DNA from 2 places in the Pseudomonas cerasi genome. Region 1 is predicted to be linked to the other one. Evidence: predicted binding sites of a transcription regulator. Region 1 holds the regulator's gene; the other holds the start of a gene.

Region 1 (5,689 bases):
CGATGATCCCGGAGATCGACGAGCCTCGTCAGGCCTGGCGCATGCTGCTGGCTCATCTGGCACGCATGATCGCCGTGCCGGAAGTCGAGCCGCTCGAGGAGGGCGGCGTGATTGCAATGGTCGGTCCTGCCGGCATGGGCAAGACCACCACCCTGGCCAAACTGGCAGCACGTTACGTGTTGAAGTACGGCCCGCAGAATATCGCACTGGTCAGCATGGACAGTTTCCGTATCGGCGCGCAGGAGCAGCTCAAGACCCTTGGGCGCATCCTCAACGTGCCGGTCACCCATGTCGATCCTGGCCAGTCTCTGGTTCAGGCGCTGGAACCGCTGCTGCGCAAGCGCGTGGTGCTGATTGACACCGCCGGGCTGCAGGCCAGTGATCCTGCGCTGCGCATGCAGCTGGAAAGCCTCGCGGGTCGCGGCATCAAGTCGCGCAACTATCTGGTGCTGGCAACCACCAGCCAGAAGCAGGTGCTGACAGCCGCGTATCACAGTTACAAGCGTTGTGGCCTGGCCGGATGCATTCTGACCAAGCTTGATGAAACAGCCAGCCTCGGCGAAGTCCTGAGCCTGGCGATCAGTCACGAATTACCTGTGGCCTATCTCACGGACGGACCACGCATTCCTGATGACCTGCATATTCCGCGTCGTCATCAGCTGGTAAGCCGCGCGGTGAGTGTGCAGATGCAGGATGAGCCTAGCGAGGAAGCAATGGCTGATATGTTTGCTGACCTCTATCACACCCCTGGCAAGAGAGTGGGTTAAGTGATGGATATTATTGGAATGTCCCTGCGTCAACGGTCTGCCATGCAGTGTTCATACGCGAACGTGCAGCCCTCGATGTGGTTTCGGTCTACGCAAGACAAGGTAAAGAAATAACATGGGCAGCATGCATCCCGTACAGGTTATCGCGGTGACCGGTGGCAAAGGTGGCGTCGGTAAGACTAACGTGTCAGTGAACCTTTCACTGGCCCTTGCCGAGCTTGGCCGTCGCGTCATGCTGCTGGACGCCGATCTGGGTCTGGCCAATGTCGACGTGCTGCTCGGGTTGACGCCCAAGCGCACGCTTGCCGATGTCATCGAGGGGCGTTGTGAGTTACGCGACGTGCTGTTGCAGGGGCCGGGCGGGGTTCGAATCGTACCCGCTGCTTCCGGCACCCAGAGCATGGTGCATCTGTCGCCCGCCCAGCATGCCGGCCTGATCCAGGCGTTCAGCGAGATTGGTGACAACCTCGATGTGCTGGTGATCGACACGGCTGCCGGTATCGGCGAGTCGGTGGTCAGCTTCGTGCGCGCCGCTCAGGAAGTGCTGCTGGTGGTGTGCGACGAGCCCACGTCGATCACCGATGCCTACGCCCTGATCAAACTGCTTAACCGCGATTACGGCATGAACCGCTTCCGGGTGCTGGCCAACATGGCACAGAGCCCGCAGGAAGGGCGCAACCTGTTCGCCAAGCTGACCAAAGTGACGGATCGTTTTCTCGATGTTGCGCTGCAGTATGTAGGTGCCGTGCCGTACGACGAGTGCGTACGCAAGGCGGTACAGAAACAGCGCGCCGTCTACGAAGCATTCCCGCGTTCCAAATGTGCACTGGCCTTCAAGGCCATTGCCCAGAAGGTTGATACCTGGCCGTTGCCAGCCAACCCGCGGGGTCATCTCGAGTTCTTCGTTGAGCGACTCGTTCACCAGACCAGTGCAGGGCCTGTGCAATGACTGCGAGCGGCTACCAGATGTACAGCAAGGCTTCCCGTAATTCACAATACGAGTTGATCGAGCGCTATGCGCCACTGGTCAAACGTATCGCTTATCATCTGCTGGCGCGCTTGCCGGCCAGTGTGCAGGTCGAGGATCTGATCCAGGCCGGCATGATCGGCCTGCTTGAAGTCTCCACCAAGTATGATTCCACCAAGGGTGCGAGTTTCGAGACCTATGCCGGCATTCGCATCCGGGGTGCGATGCTCGATGAGGTGCGTAAGGGGGACTGGGCGCCACGCTCGGTACACCGTAATACGCGTATGGTCAGTGACGCAATTCGGGCAATTGAAGCTAAAACCGGCCGTGACGCTAAAGATCACGAGGTTGCGGCCGAACTCCAGTTGAGTCTCGATGATTACTACGGGATTTTGAATGACACCTTGGGCAGCCGCCTCTTCAGTTTCGACGACCTGCTGCAGGACGGCGATCATGAAGGGCTGCACGAGGATGGCGCAAGCGGATCGCTTGAGCCGTCGCGCGACCTGGAAGACGAGCGCTTCCAGGCTGCGTTGGCCGATGCAATTGCCAATCTGCCAGAGCGCGAGCGTCTGGTGTTGGCGCTGTACTACGACGAAGAGCTGAACCTCAAGGAAATCGGAGAGGTTCTCGGGGTCAGCGAATCGCGGGTCAGTCAGTTACACAGCCAGTGCGCAGCTCGTTTGCGAGGGCGTTTGGGGGAGTGGCGAGCGCGTTGACAGGCAATGTGCGGTCTATGGCCGCGCGTTGACTGCAAGCCGGCTGTGCAGAGCGTTACGTGGTAACGGGGTGGACCCGTCAGAAGCCTGTCAGGTATTGCCTCGATGGGCTTGTTTCTCAGGTCCTTGCCTGTTGTTGTGCCAAGCCCGTCGTCGTTTCGTACAGCCGGGGGTGTGCTGTGCCAGTATTGAGTGAACAGCGTGTTCAGGTGCTGAATGCGTTAAAGACTGCTTGGAGGTCGAATTGGACAAGAACATGAAAATCCTCATCGTTGATGACTTCTCAACGATGCGGCGGATCATCAAGAACCTTTTGCGTGATCTGGGGTTTACCAACACATCGGAAGCGGACGATGGTCTGACCGCATTGCCGATGCTGCAGAGCGGTGCCTTTGACTTTCTGGTGACGGACTGGAACATGCCTGGCATGTCCGGTATCGATCTGCTGCGCGAAGTCCGCAAGGACGAACGCCTCAAGAGCCTTCCCGTGCTGATGGTCACTGCCGAAGCCAAGCGTGAGCAGATCATTGAAGCTGCCCAGGCTGGGGTGAACGGTTATGTAGTCAAGCCATTCACTGCCCAAGCCCTGAAAGACAAGATCGACAAGATCTTTGAACGCGTCAATAGCTGATGCAAGCCGCGAGGGCGCTATGGATAACAATGATTCGATGGCCGACTTTGAGTCGACCTTAAAAAGACACGCGCAGGAACTTGTCACCAGCCTTGAAAAGGGTCGTTTCGGTGACGCTGTGCAACTGATCCACGAACTCAACCAGACACGCGACCGCGGCCTTTATCAGGAAGTGGGCAAGCTGACTCGTGAGCTGCACAGTGCAATCGTAAACTTTCACATCGATCCGCACATGCCTCAAGCCGAGGAAGTGTCGCAGATCACGGATGCTACCGAACGCCTGTCGTATGTGGTGAGGCTGACCGAGAATGCGGCCAACCGCACCATGGACCTGGTGGAAGAGAGTACGCCGGTCATGAACGGCCTGAGTTCCGACGCCAAGGCGTTGAGCGATGACTGGGGACGTTTCATGCGCCGCGAAATCGGTGCCGAAGAGTTCCGCGAGCTGGCCAAGCGGGTCGATGGTTTTCTGACGCGTACCGAGAAGGAAACCCATCAGGTTTCCGCGCATCTCAACGACATTCTGCTCGCCCAGGATTACCAGGACCTTACCGGTCAGGTCATCAAGCGTGTGACGCAACTGGTGACCGAAGTCGAGAGCAATCTGCTCAAACTGGTGCTCATGGCCAGTCATGTCGATCGCTTCGCAGGCATCGAACATGACGAACAATCCATCCTCGATGAAAAAGATCCTAAAAAACATCTCACTCAGGGTGAAGGTCCGCAGATTCATGCCGATAAACGTGAAGACGTCGTATCCGGACAGGATGATGTAGACGATCTGCTATCGAGCCTCGGCTTCTAAGATCTGTAGACGGTTAATTTTAGGGAGCACCCCATGAGCTTCGGCGCCGATGAAGAAATCCTTCAGGATTTTCTGGTAGAGGCCGGCGAAATTCTGGAGCAGTTGTCAGAGCAATTGGTCGAGCTGGAAAGCCGACCGGATGATGCTGATCTGCTCAATGCAATTTTTCGCGGTTTTCACACTGTAAAAGGGGGCGCCGGCTTCCTCCAGCTCCATGAGCTGGTGGAGTGCTGCCACATCGCCGAAAACGTGTTCGACATCCTGCGCAAGGGTGAGCGTCGCGTTGATTCCGAACTGATGGACGTGGTCCTGGAAGCACTGGACACCGTCAACAGCATGTTCGGTCAGGTACGTGAACGGACTGACGTAACTCCGGCGACGCCAGAACTGCTGGCCGCGCTGTCGCGTCTGGCCGAGCCACAATCCGCCGACGAGGCCGCGGCTCCCGAGCCAGAGCCCGAGCCGGTGGTCGAAGTCCAGGCTGCTGCGGTTGCAGAGCCAGCGGCTGGCGACGAGATTACCGATGATGAATTCGAGCAACTGCTCGATTCGCTGCACGGCTCCAGCCCGGTGTCTGCAGCGCCTGCACAGGCGCCAGCAGCAGCGGCTGCGCCGGCGGGTGACGAAATCACCGATCAGGAATTTGAATCCCTGCTTGATCAGTTGCATGGCAAGGGCAAATTTGCGGCCGATGCTGCAACCGCTCCGGCCCCTGCACCTGTGGCGCAGGGCAGTGCAGCGCCTGCCGGTGACGAAATCACCGACGACGAATTCGAAGCGTTGCTCGATCAACTGCACGGCAAAGGTTCGTTTGACGCCGCGGTAGCGACGCCAGCAGCTGCTGCACCCGTAGCCGTTGCTGCCAAGGCGCCCGCTGCTGCGGCCGCGTCGGACGAAATCACCGATCACGAATTTGAAAACCTGCTCGACGAATTGCACGGCAAGGGCAAGTTCGAGCCTGAGGCGATTGTTGCCAAGGCATCTGCTCCGGCAGCCGCAGCGGCTGCTCCGCCACCGCCGCCACCTGCTGCCAAGCCTGCTCCGGCGCCTGCTGCGAAAGCAGAGCCGGCCAAACCTGCTTCGGCGCCAGCCCCTGCGCGCGCTCCTGCACCCAGCGGCGAAAAGCCGGTGGCGACAGAAGCCGAAACCACGGTTCGTGTCGATACCGCCCGACTGGACGAGATCATGAACATGGTCGGCGAGCTGGTGCTGGTGCGTAACCGCCTGGTACGCCTGGGTCTCAACAGCGGCGATGAAGCCATGTCCAAGGCGGTTTCCAACCTGGATGTGGTCACCGCCGATCTGCAGACTGCGGTGATGAAAACCCGCATGCAGCCGATCAAGAAAGTCTTCGGTCGCTTCCCGCGTCTGGTTCGCGACCTGGCTCGCCAGCTCAAGAAAGAGATCAACCTGGAGCTGGTCGGTGAAGAGACCGACCTCGACAAGAACCTCGTAGAGGCGCTCGCCGATCCGCTGGTCCACTTGGTGCGCAACGCTGTCGACCACGGTATCGAAACGCCGGAAGAGCGCGAAGCCACGGGCAAGTCCCGCGGCGGTCGTGTGATCCTTTCGGCGGAGCAGGAAGGCGACCATATCCTGCTGTCGATCTCCGATGACGGTAAGGGCATGGACCCTAACGTCCTGCGCTCCATTGCTGTGAAACGCGGCGTCATGGACAAGGATGCAGCCGATCGGTTGAGTGACACCGATTGCTACAACCTGATCTTCGCGCCGGGCTTCTCGACCAAGACCGAGATTTCCGATGTGTCGGGTCGCGGTGTGGGCATGGACGTGGTCAAG
Region 2 (5,689 bases), on a different contig from region 1:
GCCGCCCAAGCCGTTCACCGAGGGAGACCTGATCAAGGCAATGAAGAACGTCGCCAGACTGGTGGAAGACCCGCTGCTCAAACAGAAGCTCAAGGACACCACCGGCATTGGCACCGAAGCCACCCGCGCCGGGATCATTCAAGGCCTGCTGGACCGTGGCTACCTGACCAAGCAAGGCAAGTCGCTGTGCGCAGCACCGGCAGCCTTCAGCCTGATCGACGCCGTGCCCCGTGCCATCGCCGATCCGGGCACCACCGCCATCTGGGAACAGGCGCTGGACATGGTCCAGAGCGGCGAAATGAGCCTTGAAGAGTTCGTCGCCAAACAGGCGGCGTGGATGAGCAAACAGGTCAGCCGTTGCGTCGGCATGCGTATGAGTATCAGCGGACCAGCCAGCCCGGCAGGCGTTACACCGCCCTGGAAGAAAAAACGCAAGACCACTAAACGGCCCGCCAAGACCTCCACCGCCACGACGGATACTGCGGCGAAAAAGCCGCGGCGCGCTGCCAGACCGGCCGCCAAGGCGTAGGCCGGAACAGCGATAACCAGATCAGCCATTGCACATTCAAGCGTTACGAACAGGTGTTACAACATGTCAGACCGAGAGCTCATCATTCCGTCCACCATGCAGTCGATCATGGACCGTGCAGGCTATGCACCTGCGGTCAGGGTTGGGGATACCCTGTACTGCGCGGGCCAGGTGGGGCGTACGCGGGATATGGAAGTCATCCTCAACCCGGAGGCTCAGTTCATCGCCTGCTGGGAGAATCTGCGCACGGTGCTCGCCGAGGGCGGTTGCACCTTCGAGGATATAGTCGACATGACGACTTACCATGTCGCCATGAGCGAACACATGGCGGTCTTTCGTGAAGTAAAAAACCGCATATTCCCGCGTGGCCAGTGCGCCTGGACCTGCATCGGCGTTGCCGAACTGGCGCACCCCGGGTTGCTGCTCGAAATCAAGTGCGTTGCGATCAGGCGCAACAACGCCTGATCGACATCACAGACTCGAGCGCAGGGGTATCTCGTGCCGCGAAGTTTGTGCCTGAACATCGTCCAGACCGACCATTTCGTCATGCGCCACGGCCTGGGTCATGAACAGTTTTACGTCAGAGACCGAAGACAGCACCTTGCGCGCCTCTTCCACCGAAGCAACGTGCAGGGTTTTTCCGCTCGAATCTTCCACTGGCACAGACTTGCCCTCGAGCTTTGCGTGCAGCACGTAGGAACCGCCTTCCATGGAGATCAGATCGAGTTCACGAACCGTTTGATCCTTTACATGTTTGGTCAGGTCTTGAATGTTCAAAGTCACACCTCCGGTGGCGTTCTGGAAATCAGCGCCGCTTGAAAATGGAGCTTTTATTGGCGCAAACGTTCAGTCGTTTGGGGGACGGCCAGCCTGAATATCCATGTCGCAAATACATGAGACAGGTTGAGCGATGTTATTCTGCGGCGGCTTCGGACACCTGGCTGCGCACGTCGCGTACCCCCCCGAACAGATATTCAAGGATAGACAGATGATCGACTTCAACAACAAGGGCTTCTTCAAACTCAAACAGAATGACGAATACGCGGACCGGGTCAAGGACCTGCTGCTCGACGGCGAAGAGGTTATCGATGCCTACAAGTCCATGCGTGATGGCGTAGTGTTCACGAGCAAACGCATCATTGCGGTCAACGTCCAGGGGCTGACAGGCAGCAAGAAGGACTTCACCTCCTTGCCGTACAAGAACATCGTGGCGTGGTCGGTCGAGACGTCGGGTACGTTCGACCTGGACTCTGAACTGGAAATCTACTTCTCGGCGGTCGGCAAGGTAAAATTCGAATTCACCGGCAAGACCTCAATCGTTCAGATATCCAGGTACATCTCCCAACACCTTCTGGGCTGAAAAACGCCATCAGCCTGCGCATGGCGCAGGCCCTGGCATCTTGGGTCACTTGCCCAACAGCAGCGCTGCGTCGAAGCCCATCCGCAAGTTGCCCCAGTGGCGCCCCTCGAAAAAGAACGGCACATCGATTTCGGTCATGATCTCCCCGGTATCGCGCAAATAAGTCTGCAACAGAAAACGCTGCTTGTTGCCTGCGGCGCGCAGACCAATCGGGTCGGAGAACATGCGTTTGTTGCGGCACACCGGCAGATCGACTTCGCGGTTGCCGGTAGGCTTTTGCGATACCCAACTGTTGTTGACCGGGCAATAGCCTTTGCTGTCGACGATGAAGGTGACCTTGCCGCCGCGTGTGCCCTTGGTCAGCTTGTCGCATTCTTCCTGGCAGACTTGCGCAAAACGCTCGGTGTAACCGGTGGTGTATTGTTTGGGGTCTGTGCCCGGAATCAGCTTGTAACTCTGATCGAACAGATTGACGCCCTGTTTGTGCAGCTCGGCCAGGCGTACTTGCAGAATGTCACGGCACTGACTGGCGCGAGTGATCGCCGCATCCAGTTCGCCATGCCCAAGCACGAAACGCCCCAGCAGCGCCTGCACCTGCTCAGCCACACTGGAAAGATCCCGAGTGGCCGTTGCGGAGTGCTGCATGCGCTGATCGATGGCCTGGCTATCGGAATAGATCCGCGTTACCCGTTCATTGATCCCCGTGTTGGTAGAGGCGAACTGCTGAATGTGTGCAGCGATGTCGGCGAGCTTGTCGTTGGTCGACTCGAAATCGCCGATCATGCTCTCGAAATGGCCGGATGCGCGCTCCACCACCAGTTGGGTTTCACGGGCGCTGTGGCTGATCTGGATGGTCTGTTCGTGTGTGGAACTGACTTCCTGAAGCATCGCATCGATGTTGCGCGAGATGTCGTCAGTGGCTTTGCTGACGTTTTGCGCCAGCGTGCGCACCTCGTCGGCCACCACCGCAAAACCTCGACCACTCTCCCCCGCCCGCGCCGCTTCGATGGCCGCATTGAGCGCCAGCAGGTTGGTTTGCGAAGAAATCTGCTGAATCAGCCCGACAATCGACTTGATGCTTGATGAACGCTCATTCAGGCCGGAGACCAGCCCACCGAACTCGTTGAGACTGGTGGATATCTGGCTGATATTGCCGGTCACCTCAAGCAGTTCGGCGTAAGAGTCGCGTGCCATGCTCAGATTCTGCGCAGTGGTGCTGGAAATACCCTGGGTCTGCTGCGAAACATCCTCGATGCTGCCCACTGCCATATTGCTCTGGTCCATCACTTCTCTGGCGAAGCGTGCCTGATCGGTCGCGCTGTCGCTGGAGTCACTGATGTTCTTCAGCGAACGCGCCGACTCGACGGCGATCTGCACAGTCAGCCCCTGAATGCTGCTGATGATCTCGCGCTGTTTGGCCAGAAAGAGATTGCAGGTACTGGCCAGCCCGCGAATTTCATCATGGGTGAGCAGCGGCAGATCCCTTGATAGATCACCTTCGCCACTGGCGACCTCTTCGAGCGCGCGAGTCATGGACATCACCGGACGCACGATCAGGTGGCGGAAATACCACACCATGAAGCTGACCATGACCAGCGTGAACAGGGTGCTCAGCAGAATTGCGTTGCTCAGCAGATCGAGCTGACTCTGGATCACGCCCAGCGCGGCAGGGTCCGTTTGCGTGCCGCGCAATTGCAGCATGATATCGGAACGAATGTTCAGCGCCACCCAATACAGAAAGGCGCTGACCAGGACCAGCAGGAAAAGGCTTGATAGCTTCTTGGTCAGCGTGTTGAAAAACTGCTTTTCAACTGACTCGTACAAAGCCTTTAACGTCTGCATTTTCCTGCTCCTGGGTACAAGGGTGATTCTCATGCGATGGTTAACGTCTGTCGCGACCAAAGCTTTAATGCGTTCGCCTTCAGCGGAGGCGGAAAACTTCGACCACACAGCTCGCGGCGCTTTTCGCGCCGCAGAGTACTGCAGAGCTGGGCAATTTGATATCACAGTTGAAAGCGATCAACCGATTGTGAAAGCTGCCCGGCCATCAACGACAGTTCATCAGTGGTACTGGCTGTCTGGCCGATGACACGGCTATTGCCCTCGGACATGCTGGCAATCATTTCTACCTGATGGGCGATTTCGTTGCTGGCCAGGCTCTGCTCGCCAATGGTACGGGTGATGTCATTGACCAACTGCGTGGTGCTCAATGTGGCATCCAGGATATCGCTGATCGCACGCTCCACTTCAGCGGTGACCGCCATGCCCTTGTCGACCTGGGCCACGCCGGCTTCCATGCTGGTAACCGCCTCGCGGGTGCTCTGCTGAATGCGCGCGACCATGGTGGTTATTTCCTGAGTGGAAGCACTGGTGCGCCCTGCCAGGCTGCGCACCTCGTCGGCCACCACGGCAAAACCACGGCCCTGCTCGCCAGCGCGGGCAGCTTCGATGGCCGCGTTGAGCGCCAACAGGTTGGTCTGGTCGGCAATGCCCTTGATGACCTGAATAATATTGAAGATGCCTTCCGAATCCTTGTCCAGCGTGCGGATCACCTGAGCCGACTGCTGTGCCGAACGGGCAATGCTGTCCATGTCACTGACCACCTGATGGATCACCTTACCGCCGTTCTTGGCCAAGGATTCTGCCTGACTGGCCATATCCAGTGCCTGCCCCGCATGTCGGGTGATTTCTTCAATGCTTGCGGTCATCTCGCTGGTCGCCGCCGACATGGTGCCGGCTGCTGAACTCTGTTGCCGGCTGCTGTCGGCCACCTCATGGCAACCACTGCTGAGCTGACGGCTCATGCCACTGACGTCATTGGCATTGCTGCGCACCACTTCGATCATGCTGCGCAGGTCACGCTGCATGATCGCCAGGCTGCGAATCAGCATGCTGGCTTCGTCACGGCCACTTGACTCGGCGATGGGTTCGCGCAGGTTGCCATGGGCAATACTGTCGGCAATACGGCTGGCGGACGCGAGCGGGATCATGATGCTGCGCGTCACCCAATGCCCCTGCACCAGCAGCAGCAAAATACTGATCGAAAGCACGACTAACAAGGTGACATTGGCACTAAGAGTGGTCTGACGGGTGCGTTCGCCGCTGGCTTTGGCGTTGTCCTCGATCAGGTCACTCAAGCTCGACATCTGCCCCTCCAACTGCGTGAAGGCACTGGAAAAAGTACCCAGTTCTTGCTGCGCGCGGTCCGGGCTGTCGATGGCCAGCCCGACAATTCGCTCGCCTGCGCTGATATAAGCGTCGAGGCTTGGCTTTATCCTGCTCAGCTCTGCCTTGATGGCATCAGTGAGCGGCAATTGCAGGTTATCGCCCACGACCTTGCGAAACAGCGCGGCATGCTCTTTGAGGGATGCCTGCACTTCGTCGCGCGTACTGTTGCTCTTGCCCAGGCCGAACAGCATCGCTGACAGCACATCGGCGCGCAGCGCATCGTGCATCATGTCGGCTTCGAGGTGATTGCCCAGTGCAGCCATGCTGACTTCACTGTCGAGCATCGCCGCCTCCATGCGCGTATTACCCAGGTAGTTGACCAGGCTGATGATCATGACGGTCAGCACACTGGTGCCTATCAGCAAGAACAGACGTAGTTTTATCGACATCCTGTAGCCCCTCCGGTCAATGAAATAACGCGAGCTGCGGATTGCTCTTATTCAAGAGCTTATCGACGCACGTTGCCAGATACTTAAGCTTATTTAACGGATATTGCCGAATCCGCAGACGATCACGTTGAACGTCAGGCCTGACGCCGCTCTGTAACGCGTCTATGGTGAACTGAGGACATT

What was found. The regulator FliA, encoded in region 1, starts transcription of late flagellar genes. The targets are predictions, from matches to a motif close to CTAAAGTTTNNNNNNNNNNNGCCGNTAA.
Region 2: PI739_RS06265 (methyl-accepting chemotaxis protein) is a predicted target of FliA. The motif match lies at 3,772-3,799, and genes of this name have one in related genera.

Annotation. Positions count from the first base shown of each region.
Region 1 is NZ_JAQJVM010000002.1:241,193-246,881, reverse strand. It holds gene flhF (flagellar biosynthesis GTPase FlhF) at 1-767, shown strand, start outside; gene fleN (flagellar synthesis regulator FleN) at 883-1,716, shown strand; gene fliA (RNA polymerase sigma factor FliA) at 1,713-2,453, shown strand; gene PI739_RS10210 (chemotaxis response regulator CheY) at 2,710-3,084, shown strand; gene PI739_RS10205 (protein phosphatase CheZ) at 3,104-3,889, shown strand; gene PI739_RS10200 (chemotaxis protein CheA) at 3,923-5,689, shown strand, end outside.
Region 2 is NZ_JAQJVM010000001.1:1,451,878-1,457,566, reverse strand. It holds gene PI739_RS06285 (DNA topoisomerase III) at 1-529, shown strand, start outside; gene PI739_RS06280 (RidA family protein) at 593-994, shown strand; gene PI739_RS06275 (DUF6482 family protein) at 1,001-1,312, opposite strand; gene PI739_RS06270 (PH domain-containing protein) at 1,518-1,889, shown strand; gene PI739_RS06265 (methyl-accepting chemotaxis protein) at 1,935-3,731, opposite strand; gene PI739_RS24840 (methyl-accepting chemotaxis protein) at 3,893-4,618, opposite strand; partial or broken gene PI739_RS24835 (MCP four helix bundle domain-containing protein) at 4,751-5,506, opposite strand.